4 regions of the Variovorax sp. V35 genome follow, and region 3 is predicted to be linked to each of the others. Evidence: predicted binding sites of a transcription regulator. Region 3 holds the regulator's gene; each other region holds the start of a gene.
The links. Region 3 encodes LexA, which represses DNA repair genes until DNA is damaged. Its sites were predicted from a motif close to ACTGTATNNNNATACAGT; they were not measured.
Positions count from the first base shown of each region.

Region 1 (7,422 bases), 530 kb from region 3:
TGGATGACTTCTTCGCGCCGCTGGTGCTCGAAGTCGACGTCGATGTCGGGCGGCTCCTTGCGATGGCGGCTCAGGAAGCGCTCGAACAGCAGGTGGCCTTTGTCGGGGTTGATCGCGGTGATGCCGAGGCAGTAGCAGACCGCCGAGTTGGCCGAGGAGCCGCGGCCCTGGCAGAGGATGTCTTGAGAGCGTGCGAAGCGCACGATGTCTTCCACCGTGAGGAAGAACATCTCGTACTCCAGCTCGGTGATCAGGTCGAGCTCTTTCTGGACCTGTGCACGCACCTTCTCGGGAATGCCGTCGGGGTAGCGCACCCGCGCACCTTCCCACGTCTTGCGCACCAGCGTCTGCGCCGCCGTCTCGCTGCTGCCCACGGTCTCCAGCGGGTACTTGTAGGTCTCGCGGATCACCTCGGGATCGAAACGGCACCGCTGCGCCACCGCCAGCGTGTTCGCCAGCATCGCGGGCAGGTACAGCTCGGCCAGCCGCACCCGCTGGCGCAGGTGCCGCTCGGCGTTCGACTGCAGCGCAAAGCCGCACTCGGCCACCGTGCGGCCTTCGCGCACCGCCGTGAGCACGTCGTGCAGCGGCTTGCGTCCTCGCGCGTGCATGTGCACGTCGCCGGCCGCGACCAGCGGCACACCGGCCTGCTCGCCCGCCTGCATCAGCGTGACGAACCAGAGGTCGTCGTCGCGTTCGTTGAACAGCTCCACGGCCAGCCAGAGGTTGCCGCCGTACAGCGCCCTGGCCGCGGCCAGGTCTTCCTGCACGGTGACCGCCTCCGGCATGCCGCCCGGCGGGCGGTGCGGCACGAAGAGGACCTGGCAGCGCTGCAGCGAGGCGACATCGCTCGTGTCCCAGTCGACGCGGTACTCGCCCTTGGGCAGCTCGGTGTTGCGCGCGGCGGTGATGAACTCGCAGAGGTTGCCCCAGCCCTCGGTGTCGTTCGCGATCACCACGAGCTTGAAGCGCTCGAAGCGGAACTCGCTGCCGAACAACAGGCGGAAGACGGGGTTGCGCGGGATCGGCGGTTCGTCCGGGTGCTCGCTTTCGTGCGCGTCCAGCTTCGCCGGCAGGTCGCGCAACGCGACATGCGCGCGCACGATGCCGGCCACCGAGCATTCGTCGGTGATGGCCAGCGCCGCATAGCCGAGGTGGTAGGCGCGCTCGACCACCTCCTCGGGCGTCGACGCGCCGCGCTGGAAGCTGAAGTTCGTGAGGCAGTGCAGCTCGGCATAGCCGGGCAGGCCCGGCGCCGGGCGCAGCCGCTGCGGCAGCACATGCACCTTGGCGGGCTGGCGCTTGCGCTCTTCCTTGCCGCTCAGGTCAGGCATAGAAGCCTTGCAGGTACCAGCGCACCTCGCCCGACGAAAAGCGCGTGGCGGGCCGCTCGCGAAAGATCCACACCAGGCCGGCCTCGGGGCTTTCGGCCACGTAGTAGTCGCGCATCGCGGGCTGGCCGCCGTCTTCCTCGCCGCCCCACCAGCCGGCTTCCACGCGCTGCGGCCCGACCAGCTTGCGCAGCGGCCCGCAGTAGCACGGGCGCTCGCCGTCCATCTCGAGCCGCAAGGGCTCGGGCAGCAGCCAGGGCGGGTAGATCGCATCGGGCTGCGAGGCGGCGTCCTTGCGGGCCTTGTCGGGTGCCGGGGTTTTCTCTTTCTGCAGCGCGGGCCGCCACCGCTGCTGGCGCTCGGGCCGGTGATCGGCCTGCGCGAGCGGCACCACCACCTGGTCGGCGCCGAGCCGCACGCTGAGCCGTTCGACCATCTCGTGCAGCTTGTCGCCCTTGCGGTTGTCTTCCGGCAGGAAGCTGGTGCTGGCGCCGGCCAGCGGATCGGTTTCGAGCGTGCGCAGCTTCAGCCAGCTCGCGGGCGCGGCCAGCGTGGTGAGCGCGAGTTTTTCGGACAGCAGGCGGCGCAGGTGCGCCATGTCCTGCGTGGGCTCGGCCGTGCGCACGGTGAGCTGCTGGTGCGGCGGCAGGGTCACGCCGTTGAGGCGCCGCAGGTCGAGCGTCCATTGCAGCTCGAGCGCACGCGCGCCGCGCTGGCGCGCGCGCAGCCAGATCTGCAGCGCCGACAGCAGGCGGTTGGCCGACCACATGAGTTCGGGCCCGGTCTCGGCCAGCGCGGGCAGTTCGAGCTTCTGCTCGAACACGTCGGGCAGCGTGAGCCAGGCGTGGCTTTCGGGGCGCAGGCCCCAGGCGATGTCGAGCGCCTCGCGCAGCCCGGTGCCGAAGCGCCGCGTGAGGCCGCCACGCGGCAAGGCGGCCACATCGCCCCAGGTGCGGCAGCCCAGGCGCGCGAGCAGGTCGAGGTGGCCCTGCGCGGCCGTCAGCGTGTCCAGCGGCAGGCCGGCCGGCACCTCGGCGGGCCGGTGCTCGTTGCGCGCGAACAGGCGCAGCCGCGCCAGCGCGATCAGGCTGGTGGCGCCCTGCGCGCCGCGCATGCGCGCGTCGGGTGCGGGGTTGAGGGCCAGCAGCTGGCGCATCAGCGGCGCGCGACCGCCCCACAGGCGTTCGCAGGCCGAGACCTCGAGCATCAGCGCCTCGTCCTGCCAGGCGACGTGCGGCGTGAACTGCAGCGCCCACCAGCCCAGGGCCTCGGGCGGAGGCATGTCGGGGGCGTCGGCGTCCTCGGTTTCAGACGACCACTGCAAGGCGATCCAGTGCATCCGGGCCTCCTTTCCATGCGTCGATGCGCACCACCGTGGCCGACGGTGCGGCGGCCGGTGCCACGAGCGACTGCAGGCGCAGCTGACGCCGCACGCGGGCGGCGGCCAGCAGCGCGCTCATGCGGGCGTTGCGCGCCGGCACCCGCACCGGCGCGGCCAGCGGCGGCCCCCGGCGCTTGAGCAGGTGCAGCGCGATCTGCGCCGGGTCGTCCGGGCAGCGCTCGGCACGCAGGCGCAGGCGCGCGGGCGAGGCCGACAGCGCCACCGACTCGGGCCGGCACACGAACAGCAGCACCTCGTGCTGCGCGGCCGCCAGCTGCAGCCGCCGCAACTCGCCCACGCGGGCCTGCGGCAGCCAGGCGACGACGGCAGCGATCTCGGCGCAGCGCAGCGCCTGCTCGCAGGCCCACAGCCGCGCGGCCGGGGCGTCGCTGCGCACGCACATCAGCGCCTCCACCGGCAGCCCCTGCGCCGCCAGCGCGGTGCCGCAGGGTTCGTAAGGCGCGCCGACCAGCACCACCGGCCCGCCGCGCGCCTCCACCGCCTGCGCCAGCGCGGGCAGCAGCAGGCGCCAGACATGGGCCTCGGGCGTGGCCTGCAGCAGCTCCGTCATCGCGCCCACGGGCCAGCCGCCGCCGGGCAGCTCGGCGTCGAGCGCGGCATGCCCGGTGGCCACGACCTGCGCGTCGGCCAGGCCGAGTTCGTCGGCGTGCCAGACGCCGCGGCCCGCGGCGGTGGAAAAGGAGTCGAGGAAAGGGAGGCCCATGATTGCAGTTGTTAACTGTATTTTTATACAGTATTCCCCAGGTCGCAACCAGCGATCGATTTACCTGCGAAGGCCCGCGCCTTAAGATCGGTTTATTAACAATTAGTGACCATGAGACACAAAAAGATTCACCTGCGGCTTCTGGCCCTCGCCGCGCTCGTCCTCGCAGGGGCGCCCGCCTCGGCCCAGCCCGCCAAGCCGCTCCTGATCGGCCAGACCTACGTGCAGACCGGCCCGCTCGCGTCGCTGTCGACCGAGCCGCTGGTCGGCATCCGTGCCATGTTCACCGCGCTGAACGCGAGCGGTGGCATCAACGGCCGCCCGGTCGAGCTGCGCCAGCTCGACGACGCCTACGACCCCGCCAAGGGCGCCGAGAACGTCAAGACCTTCGCGCGCGACGGCGCCGTGGGCGTGCTGATGCCCATCGGCACCTCGTCCGCGGTCGGCGCGCTGAAGGCGGCCAACGAGCTGAAGATTCCCGTCGTCGGCCCCTACACGGGCGCGGGCCCGGTCGTGAAGTTCAGCGAGTTCGGCTTTCCGGTGCGCATCAGCTTCGATGAGGAATACAGCCGCATCGTGAACCACCTGTTCACCATCGGCCTGTCGCGCATCGCCTTCGCGCACAACGACAACCCCGGTGCGCGCTCGGCGATGGAGAGCACGCAGAAGTTCATTGCCGAACGCGGCGACAAGATGGTCGGCAGCGTGGCCATCAAGAACGACGGCTCCGACGCGGCCGAACGCGCCGCCGAGCTGGCCAAGCTCAAGCCCAAGGCCGTGGTGCTGTCGGCCACCAACGACGTGGCGGCGAAATTCATCGCGGCTTACCGCGCGACCGGCGGCGAGACGGCCTTCTATTCGTTCTCCTTCCTGAATGGGCAAAAGCTCTTCCAGGACATCAAGAAGGACGCGGCCGGCGTGGTCATCTCGCAGGTCGTTCCCTACCCGTGGAACAGCGCGATGCCGGTGATTGCCGAGTACCAGGCGGCGATGAAGAAGATCGGCATGACCGAGTTCAGCTACGCCAGCTTGGAGGGCTACGTCACCGCCAAGGTCATGGTCGAAGGCCTGAAGCGCGCGGGCGCCAACCCCACGCCCGAGTCGCTGCAGAAGGGCCTGGAGTCATTCAAGACGCTGGACCTCGGCGGCATCGCCGTGTCGTACCGGCCCGGCGAGCACCGCGGGCTGACCTTCTCGGAACTGTCGATGCTCAAGGCCGACGGGCGCTACCTGCGCTGAGCCCTTCCGCCCGCCGGCATGGCGGGCGCAGAATTTCGTTCGTGACGCCCACCACGAACGCCCCCCTCCTTCCAGCCCTCACGCGCGCCCGGTTGCTCCGACTAGGCGCAGCCCTGTGCGCAGGCGCCGCGCTCCCCTCCTTCGCCCAGCAGCCACCCCGCAGGCCCGCGATGCAGATGACCACCCGCCCCATTCCCTCCACGAAGGAAGCCCTGCCGGTCGTCGGCTGCGGCACCTGGATCGGCTTCGACCGGCGCCCCGGCACCGACGAATACGGGCGCCTGCCCGGCGTGCTCGACGCGCTCTTCGCGGCCGGCGGCACGGTGATCGACAGCTCGCCGATGTACGGCCGCTCCGAGGAAACCACCGGCGAACTGCTGGCCACAGCGAAGCCGGGCGCCAAGCCCTTCCTCGCGACCAAGGTCTGGACCTCGGGCCGCGAAGCCGGCATCGCGCAGATGGAGCAATCGTTCGCGCGGCTGCGCACGAAAGAGATCGACCTGATGCAGGTGCACAACCTCGTCGACTGGCGCACCCACCTCGCCACGCTGCGCGGCTGGAAGGAGAAAGGCCGCGTGCGCTACATCGGCATCACCCACTACACCGCCTCGGCCTACGACGAGGTCGAGGCCGTGCTGCGCGCCGAGCAGCTCGACTTTGTGCAGATCAACTACTCGCTCGATGCGCGCGATGCCGAACAGCGCCTGCTGCCGCTCGCGGCCGAGCGCGGCGTGGCGGTGATCGTCAACATGCCCTTCGGCGGCGGTGGCTTGCTGCGGCGCCTGCGCGACAGGCCGCTGCCCGCCTGGGCCGGCGAGATCGGCTGCACGAGCTGGGCACAGGTGCTGCTGAAGTTCGTGCTGAGCCATCCGGCCGTGACCTGCACGATCCCGGGCACGAGCCGCGCGGAGCACATGACGGACAACGCCGCGGCCGGCGCCGGCACCTTCCCCGATGCCGCCTTCTGGCGCCGCGAGGCCTCTTCTATTCGAACTTGACGTTGTGCTCCCGCACCGTCGCGCCGAAGGCGTCGTACTGCGTGCGGAAGAACTCGGTGAACTTCGCGGGGCTCATGCCGTAGCCCTCGAAGCCCTGCTGCACCAGCTGCGCATGCACGTCGGGCCGTTTGAGCGTGTTCTGCAACTCCAGCGAGAGCCTGTCGGTGATCTCCTTCGGTAGCCCCGGCGGCCCGAAGAACCCGGCCCACGGCGTGATCGTGAGCTTGCCCAGCCCCAGCTCGCCGCCCGTCGGCACATCGGGCAGCAAGCCGCTGCGCTGCGGCAGCAGCGTGACCAGCGCGCGGATGCGCCCTTCCTTCACGAAGCCCGGCGCCAGCGTGCCGGTGGTGAACATCATGTGGATCTGCCCGCCCAGCAGGTCGGTCATGGCCTGCATGTCGCCCTTGTAGCGCGCGTTGACCACCTTGCGCTCGCCCAGCAGTTGCAGCATCGCGAGCTCCGAGGCGCTGTTGCTCGAGGCCGAGTTGAGCGCGCCGGGCTTCGACGCCACGAGCGCCAGCAGCTCGTTCACGCTCTTGACCGGCAGGCTCGAAGGCACCACGAGGAACATCGAGAACTGCCCCGCCGAGCTGATCGGGGTGAAGGCCTTGAACGGGTCGTAGGGCGAGGTCGGCCGCAGCGTGGGCGCGGCGACCATCGCGGTGTTGGTGCCCATCAGCAGCGTGTAGCCGTCGGGCTTGGCCGACGAGGTGGCCTGCGCCGCGAGCACGCCGTCGGCGCCGGGTCGGTTCTCCACGATCACCTGCTGGCCGAGCTGCTTCGACAGCCCCTCCGCAATGATCCGCGTGAGCGAATCGGCACCGCCGCCCGCGGCGAAGCCGACGATCAGCTTCATCGGCTTGTTCGGGTACGCGTCGGCGCTCCAAGCCGCCGCGCCGGGCAGTGCCGTGGCGGCGAGGGCCGCGAGAGTCAAGGTTCTGCGTCGCATGAAAGCCTCCTTGTTCAGAAGAGGTGCCGCACACCGAACTCCCAGCCCGACGAGCGCATCCCGCCCGCCGGCGCGCTGCCGCCGCTCACCACGTAGCGCGCCTGCCCGCTGTTCATCAGCCGCGCGTAGGTGCCGTACAGCGCGGTGCGCCGGGAGAGGTTGTGCACGTAGCCGATGCCGAACTGGCGCGCGTCGTCGCGGTTGCGCGGCATGCCGTTGACATTGCGCAGGCTCTCGTCGCTGCGGTCGTCCAGGTAGGCGTAGCTCACGCGGATGCGCCCGACCTCGAAGGCCGGGATGTGCGCGCCGATCTCGACCGTGTTCTTGCGCACCGTGCCGGCCGCGAGCTTCACCGTCACCTTGTTGTAGAGCGCGAAGAACTTCGCGAAGCCCGCGTCCCACGAGCCGCCGATGTTGGCGTGCGTGTAGTTGCCGATGGTGGAGGTGGCGTTGAAGTGCGAGCGCGTCACGGCCGCCGCGATGTCGAACGCGCCCGAGGCGAAACCGAAGCGTGCGCCGCCGAAGTTGCCGTCGTCGCGGTTCGGCGCCGTGGAGTTGTTCTCGCCCGTGCCGACCATCGCCATGCCGTAGAAGCCGCCCAGCTTGGCCGGCAGCCAGTAGCTCACCGTGTTGCTGCCGGTGATGGCCGTGGGCAGCGGCCCGGTGCCCGCGCCCGCGAAGGTGAGGTTGCCCGCGCGCGCCACGCCGTTGGCGTTGAAGGGGTCGAAGTAGATGCTGTTGTAGTGCGTGGGAATGAAGTCGTGGCCCAGCCGCACTTCGCCCAGCGAATCGTGCGAGAG
Region 1 is NZ_AP028666.1:3,110,595-3,118,016, reverse strand. It holds gene ACAM42_RS14420 (error-prone DNA polymerase) at 1-1,334, opposite strand, end outside; gene ACAM42_RS14415 (DNA polymerase Y family protein) at 1,327-2,670, opposite strand; gene imuA (translesion DNA synthesis-associated protein ImuA) at 2,639-3,436, opposite strand; gene ACAM42_RS14405 (ABC transporter substrate-binding protein) at 3,548-4,675, shown strand; gene ACAM42_RS14400 (aldo/keto reductase) at 4,846-5,673, shown strand; gene ACAM42_RS14395 (Bug family tripartite tricarboxylate transporter substrate binding protein) at 5,660-6,622, opposite strand; gene ACAM42_RS14390 (porin) at 6,637-7,422, opposite strand, start outside.
Region 1: imuA (translesion DNA synthesis-associated protein ImuA) is a predicted target of LexA. The motif match lies at 3,451-3,468, and genes of this name have one in related genera.

Region 2 (7,422 bases), 3.1 Mb from region 3:
CGTCGAGCGAGGGCGGGCCGGGCCGGTCGCTGGTGGCCTCGGGCGGATCGAGCGTGAGCTCGGTGAGAAAGCGCTCGCGCGAGCCATAGCCGGCTGCCAGCCGCGCCAGCTGCTCGACGTCGGCGCGGCGCACGCCCGAGGTGTCTTCGTACAGCCGCTCCAGGTGCGGCTGGTACCACTGCATGGCCACTTCCACGTCGGCTGGCCACTGCAGCGACGGCGCGCGCAGCGCCGCATAGGCCTGGGCGAAGTCGGCCCACTGTTCGCGCGCGGCCGACGGCGGCACGAAGTCGCGCACGGCCGCGGCCGGGTCGGCCGCCTGGTCCATCGCGTCGAGCAGGCGCGTGCCGGTGGCCGGGCCCACGCCGGGAATGAGCTGCGTGACCCGGAAACCCGCCATGCGCCCGCGCGGGTTCTGCGCGAAACGCAGCACGGCGAGCAGGTCCTTCACGTGCGAGGCCTCGAGGAACTTGAGGCCGCCGAACTTCACGAACGGGATGTTGCGCCGTGCCAGTTCCAGCTCGAGCGCCGCGCTGTGCGACGAGGTGCGAAACAGCACCGCCTGCGACTTCAGCGCCAGCCCGCCCTCGCGGTGCGCCAGGATCTTGTCGGCCACCCAGCGCGCCTGCCCGGCCTCGTCGGGCACGAGCACCAGCACCGGCTTGCCGGCCGAGGGCTTGTCGGTCCACAGCGTCTTGGCGTGCCGCTCGGCGGCCTGCGCGATGACGCGGTTCGACACGTCGAGGATCGGCTGCGTCGAGCGGTAGTTGCGCTCCAGCGTGACGATGCGTGCCTCTTGCGAGAACTGCGACGGAAAGTCGAGGATGTTGCGCACCGTGGCGCCGCGGAACGAGTAGATCGACTGCGCGTCGTCGCCCACCACCGTCACGCCGCGCCCGTCGGGCTTCATCGCGCGCAGGATCTCGGCCTGCAGCAGGTTGGTGTCCTGGTATTCGTCGACCAGCACGTGGTCGAAGCGTGCGCCGACGTGCGCGGCCAGCGCGGGCTCGGCGACCATCTCGGCCCAGTAGAGCAAGAGGTCGTCGTAGTCGAGCACGTTCTGCTGCTGCTTGGCTTCGACGTAGGCGCCGAAGAGCGCCTTGAGCTGCGCCTCCCACTCGGCGCACCAGGGAAAGCTGTCCTTCAGCACGGTGGCCAGCGGCGCGCGCGTGTTCACGCAGCGCGAGTAGATCGACAGGCAGGTGCCCTTGCGCGGGAAACGATTGACCGTGGACGACAGGCCCAGCTCGTGCCGCACCAGCCCCATCAGGTCTTCGGCGTCGCCGCGGTCGTGGATGGTGAAGTTCTCGTCCAGCCCGATCTGCGCGGCGTACTCGCGCAGCAGCCGTGCGCCGATGCCGTGGAAGGTGCCGGCCCACGGCAGCGCGGGCGGGCGCTCCGACTTCAGGCCCAGCACGCGCGCCAGCACCTGGCCCGCGCGGCGCTCCATTTCCTGCGCGGCGCGGCGCGAGAAGGTGAGCAGCAGCAGGCGCTGCGGATCGACCCCGTCCGCGATCAGGTGCGCCACGCGGTGCGCCAGCGTGCTGGTCTTGCCCGAGCCGGCACCGGCGATCACGAGCAGCGGCCGGTGGTCGGCGCCGACCGCCGCGCCCACGCCGTGCTCGACCGCCGCGCGCTGGTCGTCGTTGAGCGCGGCAAGCGCCGCGGCCAGGCGCTCGGCTTGCGTCTTCGGCGGGGTGGAAAGAACGGGGGACGCAGGGGTCTGCATGGGCACGACTTTACTGTATGTCCGTCCAGTTCGAGTGCCTTGTCGCCCTGTGGCCGGTGACATAATCGCGCCTCGCTGCAACCGGAGACTCCCCTTGGAAACCGCCCCGTCTCGGCAGCTTTCAACTCCCTGGCGACGCTGCGCGTGATGTACTGACGCCGGGTCCGCGGGAATTGAAAGCGCCCCGCCCTCGCCCATCGTTCAGTCACCCCCGGGAGTGAGCCCATGCTCAACATCTTTACGCTCGCCAACGGCCGCCTCGTCCAGGAAGAGATCGAGTCGCTCGAAGAGCTCTCCAAGTTCCAGCCGATCTGGGTCGACCTCGAGTCGCCCACGCTCGAGGAAAAGCGCTGGATCAAGCAGTACTACGGCCTCTCGATTCCCGAAGACGCGATGGACGAGGACATCGAGGAATCGGCCCGCTTCTACGAGGAAGACAACGGCGAGCTGCACATCCGCTCCGACTTCTTGATCGACGACGACGAAGACCCGCGCACGGTGCGCGTCGCCTTCATCCTGAACCAGCACAACACCGACCTGCGCAGCCGCGGCGTGCTGTTCTCGATCCACGACGAAGACGTGCCCGTGTTCCGCCTGCTGCGCATGCGCGCACGCCGCGCGCCGGGGCTGATCGAGGACGCCAAGGAAGTGATGCTCAAGCTCTTCGACGCCGACGCCGAATACTCGGCCGACACGCTGGAGAACATCTACGACGAACTCGAGGTGGCGGGCAAGAAGGTGCTGTCGGGCAACGTCAGCGACGAACTGGCCGGCGAGGTGCTCGGCGCCATCGCGCGGCAGGAAGACTTGAACGGCCGCATCCGCCGCAACGTGATGGACACGCGCCGCGCCGTGAGCTTCATGATGCGCAGCAAGATGCTCAACGCCGAGCAGTTCGAAGAGGCGCGGCAGATCCTGCGCGACATCGAATCACTGGACAACCACACGGCCTTCCTCTTCGACAAGATCAACTTCCTGATGGATGCGACCGTCGGTTTCATCAACATCAACCAGAACAAGACCATCAAGATCTTCTCGGTGGCCAGCGTCGCGCTGCTGCCGCCCACGCTGATCGCGAGCATCTACGGCATGAACTTCAAGTTCATGCCCGAGCTCGACTGGGCCATGGGCTACCCCTACGCCATCGCGCTGATGGCCGCGAGCGCGCTGGTGCCGATGTGGTACTTCCGCCGGCGCGGCTGGCTCAAGTAGTTCTTCACACTGGGTGCTAGAGTGGCTGTCGGCAGGCAGCTGCCCCTGGAGAGCCCCGTGCGCAGACTTCGTTTCCTCACCAACCGCCACCGCGCGCCGTCGACGAACACCGCGCTCGGGCTGCTGCTGGCCTTCAACGCCGGCGCCATCAATGCGGGCGGCTTCCTCGTGCTGCACATGTACACCTCGCACATGACCGGCTTCGCCTCGCAGCTGGCGGACGGCATGGTGCTGGGCAACCTCACGCTGCTGCTGAACGCGCTGGGCGCGATCCTCGCGTTCGTGAGCGGCGCCGCGGTCTGCGCGGTGCTGGTGAACTGGGCGCGCCAGCACCGGCTGCATGGCGTGTATGCGCTGCCGCTGCTGCTGGAGGCCGCGCTGATGTTCCCGTTCGGGCTCGCCGGCGCGATCACGCTGACCTGGGCCACGCCGTTCGCGGTGCCGCTCACGGTGCTGCTGCTGTCGTTCATCATGGGCCTGCAGAACGCCGTGGCATCGAAGACCTCGGGCGGCAGCACGCGCACCACCCACATGACCGGCAACATCACCGACGTGGGGATCGAGCTGGGCAAGATGCTCTACTGGAACCGGCGCGCGCCGTCCACGCCGCTGCCGGTGCGCCACGATCGCAGCCGGCTTCGCCGCTGCGGCGGGCTGGTCGCGATGTTCGTGCTCGGCGGCGCCGTGGGTGCGCTGGGCTTCAAGCACGTGGGCTTCATCTGCGTCGTGCCGCTGGCCGCGCTGCTGCTGGCGCTGTCGATCCCGCCGCTGCTGCGCGACCTGCCGCAACTGCGCCGGCTCGCACCGTAGGCAGGTGCTTCAGGCCGCGTCGCGCGGCAGGGAGGCGAGCCAGGCGTCGACGAGCGCCAGGCTGTAGCGGCTCGCCACCTCGGCCACGAAGCGCGTGAAGTCGCCGTGCGCGGCATCGTCGGCGCGGTCCGAGATGGTCCGCAGCGCCGCGAAGGGCACGCCGTAGTCGTGGCAGGCCTGCGCCATCGCAGCGCCTTCCATCTCGACCGCGAGTGCGTCGGGCAGCGAACGCTGCAGGGCCCCACACTCCGCGGTGGTCGACACGAAACGGTCGCCGCTGATCAGCAGGCCGCGATGCACCTTCGGTGAACGCAGATGGAACTCATCGACCGCCTTCTGCCCCACCAGGCCCACCGGATCGCGCAGCGTGCCTTCGGCCACCGCCGCCAGCGCATCGCCGATGGCCGCATCGGCCGCGAAGCGCGAACGCCCCATCAGCGGCACCTCGTACTTCGGAAAGATCGGCGAGGCGTCCATGTCGTGCTGCAGCAGCTCGGTCGCCACGACCACGTCGCCGACGTTCACGCCCGGCGCCAGCCCGCCCGCCACGCCCGTGAACACGATCGCCCGCACGCCGAAGCGCTCGAGCAGCACCGTGGCCGTGACCGCCGCCGCGACCTTGCCGATGCGCGACAGCACCGCGACCACGGGCTGACCCTGCAGGTGGCCGACCCAGAAGTCGCGGCCGGCCATGTGCACGCGCTGCTCGTCGGGCATGCGCGCGAGGAGCGCACTGAGCTCCTCGTGCATGGCCGCGACGATGGCGATGGGCGCAGCGACCACGGCTTACTTGATGTCCACGCCGTAGAAGGTGTGGCGGCCGAAGGGGCTCAGCTTGAAGTCGACCACCTCCTTGCGCACCGGCTTCAGCTGCACCGCGTGCGCGATGGTGAACCACGGCGCCTGCTCCTTGAAGATGACCTGCGCCTTCTTGTAGAGCGCGTCGCGCTCCGACTGCTTGGTCGCACTCTTGGCCTTCACCACGAGGTCTTCGTAGGGCTGGTAGCAAAACTTCGAGATGTTGCTGCCGCTGGCCGACTTGGCCGAGGCGCAGCCCAGCAGGGTGTACATGAAGTTGTCCGGGTCGCCGTTGTCGCCGGTCCAGCCCAGCATGCCCATCTGGTGCTCGCCGGCCTGCAGGCGCTTGCGGTACTCGCCCCATTCGAAGCTCTTGATCTCGGCCTTGACGTTGATCTTGGCCAGGTCGGCCTGCATCAGCTCGGCGATGCGCTTGGCGTTCGGGTTGTACGGGCGCTGCACCGGCATGGCCCACAGGTCGGTGCTGAAGCCGTCGGGGAAGCCGGCCTGCGCCAGCAGCTTCTTCGCGGCTTCGGGGTCGTACGGGTCGTCCTTCACGGCATCGTTGTAGGACCACAGCGTCGGCGGAATCGGGTTTTTCGCGGCCACGCCGGTCGTGAGGTACACGCCGTCGATGATGGCCTTCTTGTTGATCGCCATGTTGATGGCCTTGCGCACGCGCACGTCGTCGAAGGGCTTCTTCGTCGTGTTGTACGAGAGGTAGCCCACGTTCAGGCCGGGCTGCTCCAGCACCTGCACGTTCGGGTCCTTGCGGATCGCGTCGAGGTCGGCCGGGTTCGGGTACGGCATGACGTGGCACTCGCCCTTTTGCAGCTTGGCCCAGCGCACCGAGGCATCGGGCGTGATCGCAAACACGAGGTCGTCGATCTTGGCCTTGCCGCCCCAGTACTGCGGAAAGGCCTTGAAGCGGATGATCGCGTCCTTCTGGTACTGCACGAGGTAGAACGGGCCGGTGCCGACCGGGTCCTGGTCGACCTTCTCGGGCGTGCCGGCCTTGAGCATCGCGATGGCGTACTCCTTCGACTGGATGCCCGCGTACTGCATCGCCAGGTTCGCGAGGAACGGTGCTTCGGCCTGGTTGAGCGTGATCTTCACCGTGTGGTCGTCGATGCGGTCCACCGACTTCAACAGCTTGGGCATGCCCATGTCGTTGAAGTAGGAGTGGTTCTGGCTCGTGACCTTGAAGAAGGGATCGCTCTCCTTCCACTGGCGCTCGAGCATGAAGATGAAGTCGTCGGCGTTGAAGTCGCGCGTGGGCTTGAAGCTCTTGCTCGTGGTGTGCCACTTCACGCCCTTGCGCAGGTGGAAGGTGTACACGGTGCCGTCGGCCGAGATGTCCCATTTTTCAGCGAGGCCCGGCATCACCTTGGTGCCGCCGCGCTCGAACTCGACGATGGTGTTGTAGACCTGCGTGGTCACGTCGAAGGACGTGCCGGTGGTGTTCATGCCCGGGTAGAAGTTTTCCGGGCTTCCTTCGGAGCAGTACACCAACGTCTTGGCTGACACGGCGCCGCAGGCCAGGGTAAGGGCCGTGAGCGCTGCCGGTGCCAGGAGCGCCAGCTTTTGTGAGCGGCGCGAAACGGAGGACTGGGTCTTCATGGGGACTCCTCGAGACAGGGTTGAAAAAATCGCCACTTCACTCTTCAGGAAGCGGCGAGCACGGGACCATCGGCGCGCACGGCCGGCGCGCCATCGAGAAACTGCGCGGCGTAGTGGCAGGCCACCAGCCGTTCGTCGAGCGCGCGCAGCGCGGGGCGCTCCTCGCGGCAGCGCGGCTGCACGTGCGGGCAGCGCGTGCTGAAGACGCAGCCCGAAGGCGGGTCCAGCGGCGACGGCAGTTCGCCCTTGAGCACGATGCGCTGGCTGCTCAGGCCCGGCGTCGAGGCCAGCAGCGCCTGCGTGTAGGGATGCAACGGCCGCGCGAAGATGCGCGACTTGGGGCCCTGCTCCACCGCGTGGCCGAGGTACATCACGAGCACGTCGTGCGCGATGTGGCGCACCACGCCCAGGTCGTGCGAGATGAAGAGGTAGGCCAGGCCCAGCTCGGCCTGCAGGTCCGCCAGCAGGTTCAGCACCTGCGCCTGGATCGACACGTCGAGCGCCGACACCGGCTCGTCGGCCACCAGCAGGCGCGGCGACAGCATGAGCGCGCGCGCGATGGCGATGCGCTGGCGCTGGCCGCCCGAGAACATGTGCGGGTAGCGGTTGGCGTACTCGGGGCGCAGGCCGACGCGGGCCAGCATCTCGCGCGCGCGCTCGGCGCGCTCCGGCTTGCTCAACGAGGTGTTGATGGCCAGCGGGTCTTCGAGCACCGCCGAGATCTTCTTGCGCGGGTTGAGCGAGCCGTACGGGTTCTGGAACACCAGCTGCACCGCCTGGCGCAGCTCGCGCTTGCGTTCATGCGGCGGGCTCACCGCATCGGCACCGATCAGCGTCAGCTGCCCGGCCGTGGGTTTCTCGATCAGCGCGACCATGCGCGCGAGCGTCGACTTGCCACAGCCCGATTCGCCCACCACCGCGAGCGTGCGCCCGCGTTCGAGGCGGAACGAGATGTCGCCCACGGCGCGCAGCTGCGCCGGCGCGCGGAACAGCCCGCGTCGCACGGCGTAGGTGCGCTGCAGGTTGCGCGCCTCGGCGACGATCTCCGGGGGCGATGCGTCGCTCATGGCAGCACCTCCGCGATGGCGGCGCGCGGCGGGTCGTGCGCGATGGCTTCGGCGCGCCCCGGCTCGCCGAGCGGAAAGTGGCAGCGCACCTCGGCGCCCTGCCATGCACGCAGCGCCGGGCGCACCTGGCAGGCGCGCTCGGTGACATAGCCGCAGCGCGGCGCGAACAGGCAGCCCGCGGGCCGG
Region 2 is NZ_AP028666.1:498,693-506,114, reverse strand. It holds gene ACAM42_RS02345 (ATP-dependent helicase) at 1-1,729, opposite strand, end outside; gene corA (magnesium/cobalt transporter CorA) at 1,955-2,941, shown strand; gene ACAM42_RS02335 (YoaK family protein) at 2,999-3,751, shown strand; gene ACAM42_RS02330 (5'-methylthioadenosine/adenosylhomocysteine nucleosidase) at 3,761-4,501, opposite strand; gene ACAM42_RS02325 (ABC transporter substrate-binding protein) at 4,538-6,169, opposite strand; gene ACAM42_RS02320 (dipeptide ABC transporter ATP-binding protein) at 6,214-7,236, opposite strand; gene ACAM42_RS02315 (ABC transporter ATP-binding protein) at 7,233-7,422, opposite strand, start outside.
Region 2: ACAM42_RS02345 (ATP-dependent helicase) is a predicted target of LexA. The motif match lies at 1,742-1,759, and genes of this name have one in related genera.

Region 3 (7,422 bases):
CACCATGGTGCTGCCTTCGCTGGTGCTCTTGAGTTCGGCGGTCATGGTGTGCGTGCTTATTCTTCTTCGTGCAGCAGGCTCAGGCCCAGCGCGCCGCGGCGGCGCAACCACGGGCTCGGGCGATAGCGCGGGTCGCCATACACGGTCTGCAGGTTGAACAGCACCTCGAGCATGTTGGTCGGCCCGTACAGGTTGCCCATGGCGAGCGGGCCGCGCGGATAGCCCAGGCCCAATTGCACGGCGGTCTCGAGGTCGGCCGGCGTGCACACGCGCTGCTGGCACATGTCGGCGGCGATGTTGACGATGGCGCCGATCACGCGCTGCGTGACGAAGCCGCCGCTGTCGCGGATCACGCTCACGGCCTTGCCGTCGCGCGCGAAGAGGGCGTGCGCGGCGTCGCGCACGTCGCGGCGCGTGGCCGGGTTGGTGGCGAGCACGCGGCGCTTGGTGGCGGCGTCGTCGATCAGCATGTCGATGCCGACGGTGCGCGTGGCGTCCAGCCGCTCGACGGCCGCGACCGTCGTCACGTCGAAGCCCAGCGGCGCGACCAGGATGATCGACTGCGGTGCGGGAGCGCTGCCGCTGTCGATCTGCGCACCCAGCGTGTTCACCAGGCGCAGCAGCTCGGCGCGGCGCGCGGCACGCGGCGACACCCAGACCGCGGGCGTGCCTTCGATCACCGGCGCGGGCGCCTCGGGCGCCTGCTGCATCACGCCGTTGTCGTAGCGGTAGAAGCCTTCGCCGGTCTTGCGGCCGAGTGCGCCAGCGGCCAGGCGCTGCGCGGTGATCACGCTCGGGCGGAAGCGCGGCTCTTCGAAGTACTGGTGGTAGATCGACTCCATCACCGGGTGCGACACGTCGAGCGCCGTGAGGTCGAGCAGCTCGAACGGGCCGAGGCGAAAGCCGGCCTGGTCCTTCAGGATGCGGTCGATGGTGGCGAAGTCGGCCACGCCTTCGCCGACGATGCGCAGCGCCTCGGTGCCGTAGCCGCGGCCCGCGTGGTTGACGATGAAGCCGGGCGTGTCCTGCGCCTGCACGGCGCTGTGGCCCATCTGCGTGGCATAGCCGGCCAGTTGCTGGCAGACCTCGGGCGAGGTCTTGAAGCCCGCCACCACCTCGACCACCTTCATGAGCGGCACGGGGTTGAAGAAGTGGAAGCCCGCGAAACGCGCGGGGTGCTGCAGGCCGGCCGCGATGGCCGTGACCGACAGCGACGAGGTGTTGGTGACCAGCGTGGCGGTGGGCGCGACCACGTCCTCGAGCTCGCGGAACAGCGTGCGCTTGACCTCGAGGTTCTCGACCACGGCTTCGACCACGAGGTCGCAGCCCGAGAGCGCCTGCATGCCGTCGACCGCCTTCACGCGGGCCACGTAGGCGTCGCGCGTGGGGGCGTCGATCTTGCCCTTCTCGTGCAGCTTGTTCCATTGGGTGGCGAGGGCTTCGCGGCCACGCTCGGCGGCGCCTGCGAAGCTGTCGAGCAGCAGCACTTCGCTGCCGGCCTGGGCGGCGATCTGCGCGATGCCGCGCCCCATGGCGCCGGCGCCGATCACGCCGATTCGGGGGTAGTTCACTGTCATGGGATCAAGGTTCTCATGGGTTGGTGGGTGTCCGGGGCGGCCGCGCCGGCGCGGGTGCGCGACGCGGACGAAAGCTCCGATTTTGCAATCTCGCGGGAGGCCCGCGCCCCGGGTGTTACGCGGGGCATCGGAATCAGGCCGGGCGGCGGCTGCGGTCGATGGCGATGCTCAGGCCCATGGCCAGCAGCATCAGTGCAAAACCGACCCGGCTCATCCACTCGGTGGCGTCGTTCGCCAGCAGCCAGCCGCCCAGCGCCGCACCCAGGGCCTGGCCGATGTAGATGCCCGAGCTGTTGAGCGCCACCGAGCCCGGCGCCAGGGCGGGCGCCAGCCCCACGAGGCGCGCCTGCTGCGAGGAGTTGGTGGCAAAGCAGCCCAGGCCCCAGGGCACGAGCACCACCGCGAGCCACGCCAGCGTGCTGGCCAGCGGCCACAGCAGCAGGCTGAGCGCGATCAGCCCGGTCGTCAACAGCACCATGCGCCCGGCGCCGACGCGGTCGATGTAGCGGCTCACCACCATGTTGCCCAGCAGGCCGAAGGCGCCGAACAGCGCCCACATCAGGCTCAGCGTGTTGGCGTCGGCGCCGAAGCCCTGCTTGAGCAGCGGGCCGAAATAGCTGAACAGCACGAACTGGCCGACGCCCTGCAGCGCCGTGACCGACACGATGCCCATCAGCACCGGGCTGCGCAGCACCCGCGACCAGGCGGCGGCCGTGAGCGCGGCGGGCCGGATGCCGCTGGGCAGCGTGAGCCAGACCGAGGCCGCGCTCACGACGCTGAGCGCCGCAATGGCCATGAAGGCCATGCGCCAGCCCAGGTGGCCGCCGATCAGCGCGCCGATCGGCAGACCCAGCACCGAGGCCACCGACCAGCCGAGAAAGACGAAGGTGACGGCGCGCCCGCGCTGCTCGGGCGGCACCAGCATGCCGGCGCAGGCCGCGGCCTGGGGCGTGAAGATGGCGGGCGCGATCACCGTCAGCATGCGCACCGGCAGCAGCGCGCCGAAGCTGGGTACGAGCGCCGCGACCACGTGCCACGCGGCGTACCAGAGCAGGGTGAGGGCCAGCAGCTTGCGGCGGTCCCAGCCGGCGACCGCGGCGGCCAGCAGCGGGGCGCCCAAGCACATCACGAAGGCGGCCGCGCTGATCAGCTGGCCCGCGGTGGCGACTTGGACCGCCAGCGAGGCGCTGATCTCATTGAGGGTGCCCGGCACGACCATCACGCCCGTGCCGATCACGAAATTGCCGGCCAGCAGCGCCCAGAGCGCGCCTCGCTGCGGCGCGGGCCGGCTCATGGGTTCACCGCCGGACCTGCAGCGCGCCGGGATTCACGATGTTCGTGGGGTTGCCCTTGATGAAGCTCACGACGTTGTCGAACGCCTGGCCGAAGTAGCTTTCGTAGCTTTCCTGTTCGACGTAGCCGATGTGCGGCGTGCAGATGCAGTTCTCGAGGCGCAGCAGCGCATGGCCCTGCAGCGGCGGTTCGCTCTCGAACACGTCGATGGCCGCCAGCCCGGGGCGGCCGCGGTTGAGCGCGGCCAGCAGGGCATCGGCTTCCACCAGCTCGGCGCGCGAAGTGTTGACGAACAGCGCCGTCGGCTTCATGCGCGAGAGGTCTTCGAGCTTGACGAGACCCTGGGTGTCCTCGTTGAGCCGCAGGTGCACCGACAGCACGTCGGCGGCGGCAAAGAATTCGTGGCGGTTCTGCGCCACCTGGAAGCCGTCGGAGCGCGCCTTGGCGCAGCTGGCCTCGCGGCCCCAGATCACCACCTGCATGCCGAAGGCCTGTCCGTAGCGCGCCACCAGCTGGCCGATGCGGCCGTAGCCCCAGATGCACAGCGTCTTGCCCTTGAGCACCGAGCCCACGCCGAAATTCGGCGGCATCGATGCCGACTTGAGGCCCGACTGCTGCCAGGCCCCGTGCTTGAGGTTGCTGATGTACTGCGGCAGGCGGCGCATGGCCGCCATGATCAGCGCCCAGGTGAGTTCGGCGGGCGCCTGCGGCGAGCCCGAGCCTTCGGCCACCGCCACACCGCGTTCGGTGCAGGCCGTGACGTCGATGTGGCCGCCGACGCGACCGGTCTGGGAAATCAGCTTGAGCTTGGGCAGCTTCTCGATCAGCTGGCGGGAGATCTGGCTGCGCTCGCGGATGAGCACGATGACGTCCGCATCCTTGAGGCGAACCGACAGCTGACCGATGCCCTTGACCGTGTTGGTGTAGACCTTGGCGGCGTAAGCGTCCAGCTTGGCAGCGCACTGCAGCTTGCGCACGGCGTCCTGGTAGTCGTCGAGGATCACAATGTTCATGGCATGCCATTGTGCCTCGCAGCATCGGCAGGTCGCACGTGTGAACGTTTGGATACCCGGTGCCGGATGGCGGCCGGAAGGCCTGTTTCAGGCCGATTCCAGTGAATCCGCCGTGCGCATGAGGGGCGCACAGAGTGCGCAGGCACGGCGGGTTCGTTGGCACTTTTTCAGTGCAGGTGGCTGGGGCGGGGCGCGCCGCTGCCGGTTTCCGCGGCTTCCAGCGCGGCGAGCCGGTCGAGTTCGGCGCACACGTCGGCCATGCGGCCGGAGATCACGACCCGGTTGGCGCAGCCGCGCTGCGTGCCTTGGCGGTCGACCACGCGGACCACGCGCAGCGGGCGGGCGGGCGCTGCGGCGGCGGATGGCGAACTGGCAGGCGTGGAGCCGCCAGCGGGGCGCGCCGTGCAGGCCGGGCGAATGGCCACGTAGCGCAGACCGGCAGCAGCGTCGCCGCTCTCACCGTGCGACGGGCGGCGGGCGGGCATCCAGCGGGTGGCCAGCGATTGCAGGGGCGACCAGAGGTCGGCGATGGCGAGGAGGGCGATTCCCATGTGAACTCCAAAAAAGTATGAGGTTGAACACAGGCAGGATTTCTTGAGTCGGCCACGACAGGGTGATGGCGACTTCGCGCCATACGCCCGCCACCTGTCGCGGCCGGATGAGATGCTGCTGCGTGTGGGCAGCAGGCCCGGGGCTACATCAGCATCGTGTTGCGGATGAGGCCGACCGCGAGGCCTTCGATTTCGAAGGGCTCGCCGGGCTGGACGATGATGGTCGGGTAGTCGGGGTTCTCGGCGTGCAGCTCGATCACCTGCTTGTTGCGCTTCAGGCGCTTCACGGTGACTTCCTCGCCCAGGCGCGCCACCACGATCTGGCCGTTGCGCGCTTCCTTCGTGGCCTGCACGGCGAGCAGGTCGCCGTCCATGATGCCGGCGTCGCGCATCGACATGCCGCGCACCTTGAGCAGGTAGTCGGGTTGGCGCTGGAAGAGCGTGTTCTCGACGTAGTAGGTCTGGTCGACGTGCTCTTGCGCAAGGATGGGCGAACCCGCCGCCACGCGGCCGATGAGCGGCAGCGCGAGCTGGGCCATGCCGGGCAGCGAGAGCGAGAACTGGTTGCCTTCGCGGTGGCGCGTTTCGTGGAGCGAGCGCAGCGCATCGCCCTTGAGGCGGATGCCGCGCGAGGTGCCGCTGACGAGTTCGATCACGCCCTTGCGGGCCAGGGCCTGCAGGTGCTCCTCGGCGGCGTTGGCCGACTTGAAGCCCAGCTCGTTGGCGATTTCGGCGCGCGTGGGCGGCGCACCGGTGCGTGCGATGGCGCCCTGGATCAGGTCCAGGATCTGCTGCTGGCGGGCGGTAAGCTTCACTGCGAACTGCATAGTGGTTTCCTTGCGGCACTGGCTAGATATCCAGTACCTGTATTTTTAACCAGTTTTCAAAAGTTGACAAGCCATGACTCATTCCTCTTCGTCCGAGACGCGCCGCGTGGTCGTGCTGGGCACCGGCGGCACCATTGCCGGCAAGGCTGCCAGCAGCGGCGACAACATCGGCTACACCGCCGGGCAGGTGGGCGTGGCGGACCTGCTGGGCGGCATCGAGGCGCCGGCCGGCGTGACGCTGGTGGCGGAGCAGGTCGCGCAGCTCGACAGCAAAGACATGGACGCCGACACCTGGCGCCAGCTGGCCGCGCGCTGCGCACACTGGCTGGCGCAGCCTGATGTGGCCGGCATCGTGACCACGCACGGCACCGACACGCTAGAGGAAACCGCCTTCTTCCTGCACGCCGTGCTGGCGCCAGCCAAGCCGGTGGTGCTGACGTGTGCGATGCGTCCGGCGACGGCCCTGTCGCCCGATGGTCCGCAGAACGTGCGCGACGCGCTCGTGGTGGCTTCGACGCCTGGCGCGCGGGGCGTGACGGTGGTGTGCGCGGGCACGGTCCACAGCGGCCTCGACGTGCAGAAGGTGCACACCTACCGTCTCGATGCCTTCGCGTCAGGCGATGCGGGGCCGGTCGGCTATGTGGAAGAGGGCGAAGTGCGGCGCGTGCGTGCGTGGCCGCAGGGGGCGCCGTTCGATGCGGCGCGGCTGGAGGCCGTGTCGAAGCCGTGGCCTCGTGTCGAGATCGTCATGAGCCACGCGGGCGCGAGCGGCGCGATCGTCGAGGCGCTGCTGCTTCCATCGGCAGAGCCCTTGCGCGGACTGGTTCTGGCGACGACCGGCAACGGCACCGTGCACCACGCGCTGGAAGCCGCGACGCTGACGGCGCAGGCCGCCGGCGTGGCGGTGCTGCGCGCCACGCGCTGCACGAACGGACGCATCCTGCCGAAACCCGGGGACGGGCTGCGGGATGCGGGCGCACTCACGCCGGTGAAAGCGCGGGTCGCGTTGGTGCTGGAACTCTTGGGAGTGGCCGCCCTGCCGGAGTCGGAGGGCGGTTAGGAGAGAGGCTGACGGGGTCAGCCGCTGAATCAAATCAGCTGTTCAGTGCGGCAAGGGCGCGCTGCGTGATCTCGTCGACCGTGCCCACGCCCTGGATGGCGCGGTACTTCGGTGCGGCGGCCGGATCGGCCTTGGCCCAGGCCGAGTAGTAGTCGACCAGCGGACGGGTCTGCTGGCTGTAGACGTCGAGCCGCTTGCGCACGGTCTCTTCCTTGTCGTCTTCGCGCTGGATCAGCTCTTCACCGGTCACGTCATCCTTGCCTTCCACCTTCGGCGGATTGAATTTGACGTGGTAGGTGCGGCCCGATGCCGGGTGCGAGCGGCGGCCGCTCATGCGTTCGATGATGTCGCCGAAGGGCACGTCGATCTCGAGCACGTAGTCGAGCTTCACGCCGGCCGCCTTCATGGCGTCGGCCTGCGGAATGGTGCGCGGGAAGCCGTCGAACAGGAAACCGCCGTTGCAGTCGGGCTGCGCGATGCGTTCCTTCACGAGGTTGATGATCAGGTCGTCGCTGACCAGTGCACCCGAATCCATGATCGTCTTGGCCTGCAGCCCGAGGGGGGTGCCCGCCTTGACCGCGGCGCGCAACATGTCGCCGGTCGAGATTTGGGGGATGCCGTATTTCTGGCAGATGAAGGTCGCTTGCGTGCCTTTGCCTGCTCCGGGCGCGCCCAGCAAAATAAGTCTCATGGTGTCCTCGGAAGGTTCTTAGATTTTGTGTCGCGCCCCATGCGCACCCTCAGGCGCGCCGAGGCGGAATTGCATCGAGGATAGCATGCGTCCCCGTGACAAATTGCCGCCGTCTCCCTCGGGGCGGCCTGCAGCTCATGCAGGCGAGCCGGCCGCGAAGACGGCGCGCACGCGCGCGAGGTCTTCGGGCGTGTCGATCCCGGGGCCCGGTGCGACATCGCTCACATGCACCGCGATGCGGTGTCCGTGCCACAGCGCGCGCAACTGTTCGAGCGCCTCGGTGGCTTCGACAGGGGCGGGCGACAGCAACGGAAATTGCCGCACGAAGCCTGCGCGATAGCCGTAGATGCCGATGTGGCGCAGCGGTGCGGGGCTGGGCAGCACCGACGGCGCCGCGCCGCCCGACGAGC
Region 3 is NZ_AP028666.1:3,645,178-3,652,599, forward strand. It holds gene ACAM42_RS16860 (oxepin-CoA hydrolase, alternative type) at 1-45, opposite strand, end outside; gene ACAM42_RS16865 (3-hydroxyacyl-CoA dehydrogenase) at 57-1,577, opposite strand; gene ACAM42_RS16870 (MFS transporter) at 1,711-2,871, opposite strand; gene ACAM42_RS16875 (D-2-hydroxyacid dehydrogenase family protein) at 2,876-3,883, opposite strand; gene ACAM42_RS16880 (hypothetical protein) at 4,051-4,434, opposite strand; gene lexA (transcriptional repressor LexA) at 4,578-5,261, opposite strand; gene ACAM42_RS16890 (asparaginase) at 5,335-6,321, shown strand; gene adk (adenylate kinase) at 6,356-7,012, opposite strand; gene kdsB (3-deoxy-manno-octulosonate cytidylyltransferase) at 7,148-7,422, opposite strand, start outside.

Region 4 (7,422 bases), 3.5 Mb from region 3:
CCGAGCGCGTCCAGGCCGAAGAAGGTGTAGGCCACGATCAGCACCCCCACCGGCGTCATGAACCCGACCGAGTCCACCAGCCCGAAAGGCAGCAGGTAGCAATACAGGTACGCCGTGCGGTGCAGCAGCAGGGTGTACGAGAAGGGAATGGGCGTGCTGAGGATGCGCTCGCACGACGCGGCCGCCGCGCTCAGCGCGGACAGCGTGCCGTCGACGCCCGCCGCCAGCGCCGGGTCGATGCGCCGCGCGCGCAGCGCTTCGCGCAGGTCGGCACCCATGTGCATCAGCAGCGCATGCGGCCGGTTGGCGACCTGGGTCAGGCCCTGCCACTCTGCTTCGCGCAGGAAAGGCTTGGTGTCGGCGGCGGCGTCAGTGCCGCGCAACTGGTGGCGCAGCGCATGGGCAAACGCCGCGGCGCGCAAGGTCATGCGCACGCGCAGGTCGTCCAGGCGGCGGACGGTGTCGGCGCCGGCGTTCACCGGCGCATCGCCGTCGATGAGGCTCTGGCACTGGCGCGCCAGGTTGCGCGAGCGCAGGATCACCTCGCCCCAGAGCTTGCGCGCCTCCCAGAAGCGGTCGTAGGCCGCGGTGTTGCGAAAGCCCAGGAAGATCGCCAGCGGCAGGCCGAGCAGCGCGAAGGGCACGGTGCCGAGCGGGATCTTGATGGAGCCGAAGCGCCCGTGCAGCACCGTGACGACGATGGCCACGATCACGTTGAGCGTCAGCGCCGCGGCGATGCGCGGCAGGACGGAGCCCCGCCAGGACAGAAACAGCTTGAGCCCGGACGGGCGTTTCCGGACGATCATGAAAGCGGGGGGCAGGGGAGACAGGCAGGCATGGAGGCCGCGCACGTCGCAAGGCCCGCGCGGGCGCTGATTGTCGCCGAGGCGTCAGCGCGAGGGCGGCGGGCCGCCCCAAGACCGACGAAGACGGTCGGGCTCAGCGCACGAGCCACAGCCCCACGCCCAAGAGGACCGCCTGCGCGGCCAGCGCGATGTAGAAGAGCTTGCGCGAGGGCGTCGCCATCTCCTGCAGCACCTCGTGGATGCGGCGCGTGAGCAGGGCGCGCAGGGCAGGGTCTTCGCCCGTCGCCGGCGTCGTCGCACCGTGCGCGGCACGCTCCTGCTGCCACTCGGCCAGCATGTCGCTCAGGGGCAGGCGGCCCAGCACGAAGCCGACCACCGCGCGCACGGCCCGGCCTTCGCCGAGCACCGGCGCGAGCTGCTGGCACAGGGCGTCGGGCGAGAGCCAGTCGGCCACGCGCTGCAGGCCGCCGTGGGTGCGCGGCATGGCTTCGATGCGGCCCGCGATCGCGTCGCCCAGCCGCTGCGACACGGCCTCGCCGCGCGCCGCGACCAGGTGCTGCATCGCGCGGGCGCGGCCCCGCTGCACGCCGAGCAGGAAGTACACGCCGACGAACAGCGACAGCAGCACGGCCACCAGCAGTGGCGGCGACATGATCAGCGCCAGGATGGCGCCCGCGCCACCGGCCCGCGCCGCCGGGATGCCCGGGCCCTGCAGCTGGGTCAGGTAGTAGAAGAACACGCCGCCGCCGAGAAACAGGCCGATCAGCGCGCCCTTGATGGCCGAGCCGGCGAAGGCGAAGCCGGCCTTGGCGCCGGTGCGAACGAGTGACTGCGGGTGGGCGGGTTGCGACGACATGAAGGGTTCCTCCGGTTTTTCTGGAAAGCCGCCTCCTGCGAGGCCGGTCGCTGGCGATCATGCCACCGCCTTCCCGCACCATAATCGCGCCACACAACAACGAGGAGGATCGTCATGGGAACCGTCAAGTTTCAGAAACCGACCGGCGCATTCGTCGCCGCATCCTGGGCCGCGCTGATCATCGGCGCCATCGTGTACCTGCTCGGGCTGTGGAATGCCGCGATGCAGCTCAACGAGAAGGGCTACTACTTCACCATCCTCATGTACGGCCTGTTCTCGGCCGTGTCGCTGCAAAAGACGGTGCGCGACCGGCTCGAGGGCATCTCGGTCACCGGCATCTACTTCGGCCTGTGCTGGGTCTCGCTGCTGCTGTCGGTGGGCCTGCTGGCCGTGGGCCTGTTCAACGCCTCGCTGGCCGCGAGCGAGAAGGGCTTCTACGCCATGGCCTTCCTGCTGAGCCTGTTCGGCGCGGTGGCGGTGCAGAAGAACGTGCGCGACATCGCCGCGTACAAGGCCGAGAACCCGCTGGCCGACGACGTCACGGCCACCGAGTAAACCAGGCCGGGCTCAGCCCGCCTCGAGCAGGCGGCGCAGGGCCTGCAGGTCGCGCGCGATCCATCCGGCGTCGCGTGCAAAGGCCGCATCGTCCATGTGCGGCTGGCGCAGCAGCGTGAACTGCAGCTCGCACACGCCGGGCGCCACGCCGATCACGCGAAACGGCAGGTAGACCTCGGGCACGCCTTCGGGCGCCACCCAGTGGTCGAGCACGCCCAGGTCGTTGGGCGGCGCAAAGCGCATGCGGGCCTCGCCGCTTTCGGGCGTGCGCACGATCCAGTGGTCGCCGTGCGGCACCAGCGCGCTCTTCGCGAGGCCGCTGGCCCAGTCGGGCAGCCGCTTCGGGTCGGACGCGAGCGCATAGGCGTCGCGCCATTCGCACTGCACGCGCTGCGTGATGACGCGGGACAAGGCCGCGTCGCCTTCATTCGCCGTTGGGGTCGTCGCTGGGGTCATCGAAGTCGCTCCTGAGCACCTTGGACACGACGGCGCCCGAGAAACCGCGCGCCATCAGGAATCGCATCTGTTTCGCGCGCTCCTTCGCATCGGCGGGTGGCGCGTCGAAGCGGCGGCGCCACAGGGCCGTGGCGCGCTCGACTTCGGTCTCCTGCAAGCCGGCCACCGCTTGCGCGATGGCTTCGGGCGCGATGCCCTTGGCCTGCAGCTCCTGCTTCACGCGCAGCGCGCCCGAACGGGCGGCGCGCTGGTGCAGCACCGAGGCGACGACGCGTGGCTCGCTGATGAAGTCCTTGGCGGCCAGCTCATCGAGCGCCTTCGCCAGCGTGCCGGGCTCTTCCTCGTGCTTGGCCAGCTTGCGCTCCAGCTCCGCGCGCGAATGCTCGCGCTGGCTCAGGAGGCGCAGGGCGCGACCTTTGAGGGAGGGGGCACTGAAGGCCATTCGGGGGTGGTGGGTCGCTCACGCGGCCCACGCACTGCGCGAAGGCCGCTTATCTCAAACTTACTCCGCCGCCTTGTCGGCCTTCGATGCCTTGGCGGGCTTCTCGGCCTTCTCGGGTTCGCTGCCGGCGTCGGCCGCGAGCAGCGGAATGCCCAGCGACTCGCGCACCTTGTTCTCGATCTCGCGCGACAGGTCGGGGTTCTCGCGCAGGAACTCGCGGGCGTTGTCGCGGCCCTGGCCAATCTTCTCGCCGTTGTAGGCGTACCAGGCGCCCGACTTGTCGATGATCTTGGCGTTCACGCCCATGTCGATGATCTCGCCCTCGCGGCTGATGCCTTCGCCGAACAGGATGTCGAACTCGGCCGTCTTGAACGGCGGGCTGACCTTGTTCTTCACCACCTTCACCTTGGTTTCGTTGCCGATGGCTTCGTCGCCCTTCTTGATGGTGCCGATGCGGCGGATGTCCAGGCGCACCGAGGCGTAGAACTTCAGCGCGTTGCCGCCGGTGGTGGTTTCGGGCGAGCCGAACATCACGCCGATCTTCATGCGGATCTGGTTGATGAAGATGACCATGCAGTTGGTCTTCTTGATCGTGGCCGTGAGCTTGCGCAGCGCCTGGCTCATCAGGCGGGCCTGCAGGCCGGGCAGCGAGTCGCCCATTTCGCCTTCGATTTCGGCCTTGGGCGTGAGCGCGGCGACCGAGTCGACCACGATCAGGTCGACGGCGCCCGAGCGCACCAGCGAGTCGACGATTTCCAGGGCCTGCTCGCCGGTGTCGGGCTGGCTGATCAGCAGGTCGGACAGGTTCACGCCGAGCTTCTGGGCGTACTGCACGTCGAGGGCGTGCTCGGCGTCGACGAAGGCGCAGGTGCCGGCCTGCTTCTGCATGGAGGCGATCACCTGCAGCGTGAGCGTGGTCTTGCCCGAGGATTCCGGGCCGTAGATTTCAACGACGCGGCCACGGGGCAGGCCGCCGACGCCCAGGGCGATGTCCAGGCCCAGCGAGCCGGTGGAGACCACTTGGATGTCTTCCAGCGCCTCGCCTTCGCCCAGGCGCATGATCGTGCCCTTGCCGAACTGCTTTTCGATCTGGGCCAGCGCGGCCTGCAGGGCCTTGGCCTTTTCACTGTTGGCGACCGAGATGCTTGCGCCCTTGACGACTGCGTCCATGTGGAAATCTCCTTGAATATCAACGGTTTGTGTCGGGATTCATCCATCTGCTTTTAACCACAGACTGGATGCTTGAACAGTAGTGTAGGGGCTCATGGCGATTCGCAAACCCACTTTAAAGTCAGTTTGCCTTACCATCTAAGGCCATGGCCGACCCCGCCTTTCCCACCGATCCCGACGCCTGGCGCCAGACCCATCTGGGCCGCCTGCTGGGCCATGCGATGCGCCGCTTCGACGAGCGCGTGCTGGCGCTCATGGCGCACGACATCGACGTGCCGCTGGCGCTGTCCAACCTCGCGGCGCGCGCGCAGGTGAGCGCGGCGCACATCCACATCACGCGGCACCTGGCGCGCGAGGGCTCGCGCCTGACCGAACTGGCCGAGCGCGCCGGCATGACCAAGCAGGCCATGGGCACGCTGGTCGACCAGTGCGAGGCCTGGGGGCTGGTCACGCGCGGCCCCGACCCGCTCGATGCGCGCGCGCGACGCGTGCTCTTCACGGCCGACGGGCTGGCCTGGCTGGACGCCTTCCGCCGCGCCGTGACGCAGACCGAGCGCGAGTTCCGCGCCAGCGTGGGCGACGAGATCGCCACCGTGGTAACCATCGGACTCGAAGCCTATACAGCGGGCTAGACTCGCGTTGAGACAAATGTGAACTGCGCCGGCATGGCGCCTGAATCCGCCGGAGGTGGCTCATGCGAATACTGATTGCCGAAGACGACCAGGTGCTGGCCGATGCCCTGCTGCGCAGCCTGCGCACCTCGGGCGCGGCGGTCGATCACGTGGCCAACGGCTCGCAGGCCGACACCGCGCTCATGACCCACAGCGAGTTCGACCTGCTGATCCTCGACCTCGGGCTGCCCAGCCTGCACGGCATCGAGATCCTCAAGCGCCTGCGCGCGCGCGGCTCGCAGCTGCCGGTGCTGGTGCTCACGGCGGCCGACAGCGTGGAAGAGCGCGTGAAGGGCCTGGACCACGGCGCCGACGACTACATGGCCAAGCCCTTCAGCCTGCAGGAGCTCGAGGCGCGCGTGCGCGCCCTCACGCGGCGCGGCATGGGCGCCACCAGCAACGCGATCCGCCACGGCCCGCTGGTCTACGACCAGGCCGGCCGCGTGGCGACCATCGACGGCAAGATGATCGAGCTGTCGGCGCGCGAACTGGGCCTGCTCGAGGTGCTGCTGCAGCGCGCCGGCCGGCTGGTCAGCAAGGACCAGCTGGTGGACCGGCTGTGCGAATGGGGCGAAGAGGTGAGCATCAACGCCATCGAGGTCTACATCCACCGCCTGCGCAAGAAGATCGAGAAGGGACCGGTGCGCATCGCGACGGTGCGCGGGCTGGGCTACTGCCTCGAGAAGATTCCCGGTTGAGCGTGCCCCGCCCGCGCGCAATGCCGTCAGGGCTGCTTGCGCAGATTGACGAGCAGCGTGGCGCCGGTGTTCGAACGGATCAGGAACATGAGGCTGCGGAAGTAGCCGTTGCTGTCGTACACGCCCGCCGGCACCAGCCCGATGATGGCCGGCCCGGCATAGCTGCCGGTGGCGGCGGGGGTGAGCTTGCAGTCGTTGGTGCTGGCCGTGGCGGCATTCACGGCCTTCAGCGTGAGGCTGTACATGTTCTTGGCCGAGCCGGGCTGCGCCAGGGCGACAGTACCCGAGAGCGTGCACTGGCCGATCTGCACGCCGCTCGTGCTGCCGGTGAACACGCCCTGGCCGTCGACCTGCACCGTCACGCCCAGGCTCGGGCTGCTGTCGGTGTTGGACCACGTGCCGGTCATGCTCGCCTGCGACACCGCCAGCGCGTTCTCGATGGTGTAGGCCAGCGGGCCGATATCGGACGGCCTGCCATTGTCGTAGGCGTAGGTGCCATTCACCGACTTCTTCGGCGTGAAGGTGCCCGAGCCGGTCACCGGATACGCGTTGGGCGGGACATACAACTGGGTGTCCGGGTTGAAGGACCAGTCGAGCCCCGTGACCTTCAGCGCCCCCCACATCGTGGTCCCGAGGAAGCTGCCTGCCAACGAACCGTTGGTGCCGACGAAGGCGATGCCTCGCACGCCGGCATAGATGCCTTCGCTGTCGTTGCCCACCGCGGCGGTGGAGCCGGGCTGCGGCGCGCTCAACGAAGGCGACGGCTCGGAGCCCGGCACGGCGGCGCGGTTCTCGGCCGGTGCGGGCGCGGGCGCCGGGGCTGGGGAGGGCGCAGGGGCGGGCGCCGGAACCGGTGCGATCGGCAGCATCGGCATCCCACCGCCGCCCCCGCCACCTCCACCGCCGCATGCAGTCACACCCACGCTGGCGGCCAACACGGTCGCGGCCATCCAGAGCGGCTTGGGGCAGCCGCCCACGGTCTTTTGCTTCATGATTTCTCCCTGATGTTTTTGAATTGCAGAAACTGCACGTCAAGGCTACAACCAGTCACACCTTGTCAATGAAACGTCACACCTGCGAATCGCAGTACTAGTTCACGCTCGCCCGCGTTCTTTCGTCTTGCCAGGAACTCCCTTGAAGCTCTTCCAGCGCGCCCAGCGCTCCCTGTTCGGCGAGATCCTCGACTGGATGCTCACGCCGCTGCTGCTGCTCGTGCCGGTGAGCATCGGCGTGACCTGGCTGGTGGCGCAGGGCATCGCCAACGCGCCCTTCGACCGCGCGCTGGAGCACAACGTGAAGGTGCTGGCCGAACTGGTCACGGTGAAGCAGGGACAGACGCACTTCGTGCTGTCGCAGTCGGCGCGCGAGATCCTGCGTGCCGACGACGCCGGCCACATCTACTACCAGCTGCTCGACGGCCACGGCACGCTGCTGCACGGCGAGCGCGACCTGCCGCAGCCCAACGTGGACGACCCGCCCGGCACCAACGTGGTCCTGCTGCACAACAGCACCGTGCACGGCCAGCCGGTGCGCGTGGCCTCGCTGTGGATTCCCAGCGGCAGCGAAGAAGTACCGCCGTCGCTGCTGCAGCTGGCCGAGACGCGCGAGAAGCAGGCGGTGCTCGCCACCGAGATCATCAAGGGCGTGCTGCTGCCGCAGTTCGCGATCCTGCCGCTGGCGGTGCTGCTGATCTGGCTGGCGCTGGTGCGCGGCATCAAGCCGCTGTCGGTGGTCGAGGCGCGCATCCGCGAGCGCCGCCCGGGCGACC
Region 4 is NZ_AP028666.1:7,168,314-7,175,735, forward strand. It holds gene ACAM42_RS33190 (bestrophin family protein) at 1-806, opposite strand, end outside; gene ACAM42_RS33195 (hypothetical protein) at 940-1,662, opposite strand; gene yiaA (inner membrane protein YiaA) at 1,777-2,217, shown strand; gene ACAM42_RS33205 (SRPBCC family protein) at 2,230-2,628, opposite strand; gene recX (recombination regulator RecX) at 2,642-3,115, opposite strand; gene recA (recombinase RecA) at 3,176-4,285, opposite strand; gene ACAM42_RS33220 (MarR family winged helix-turn-helix transcriptional regulator) at 4,432-4,917, shown strand; gene ACAM42_RS33225 (response regulator transcription factor) at 4,980-5,654, shown strand; gene ACAM42_RS33230 (hypothetical protein) at 5,681-6,646, opposite strand; gene ACAM42_RS33235 (sensor histidine kinase) at 6,789-7,422, shown strand, end outside.
Region 4: recA (recombinase RecA) is a predicted target of LexA. The motif match lies at 4,349-4,366, and genes of this name have one in related genera.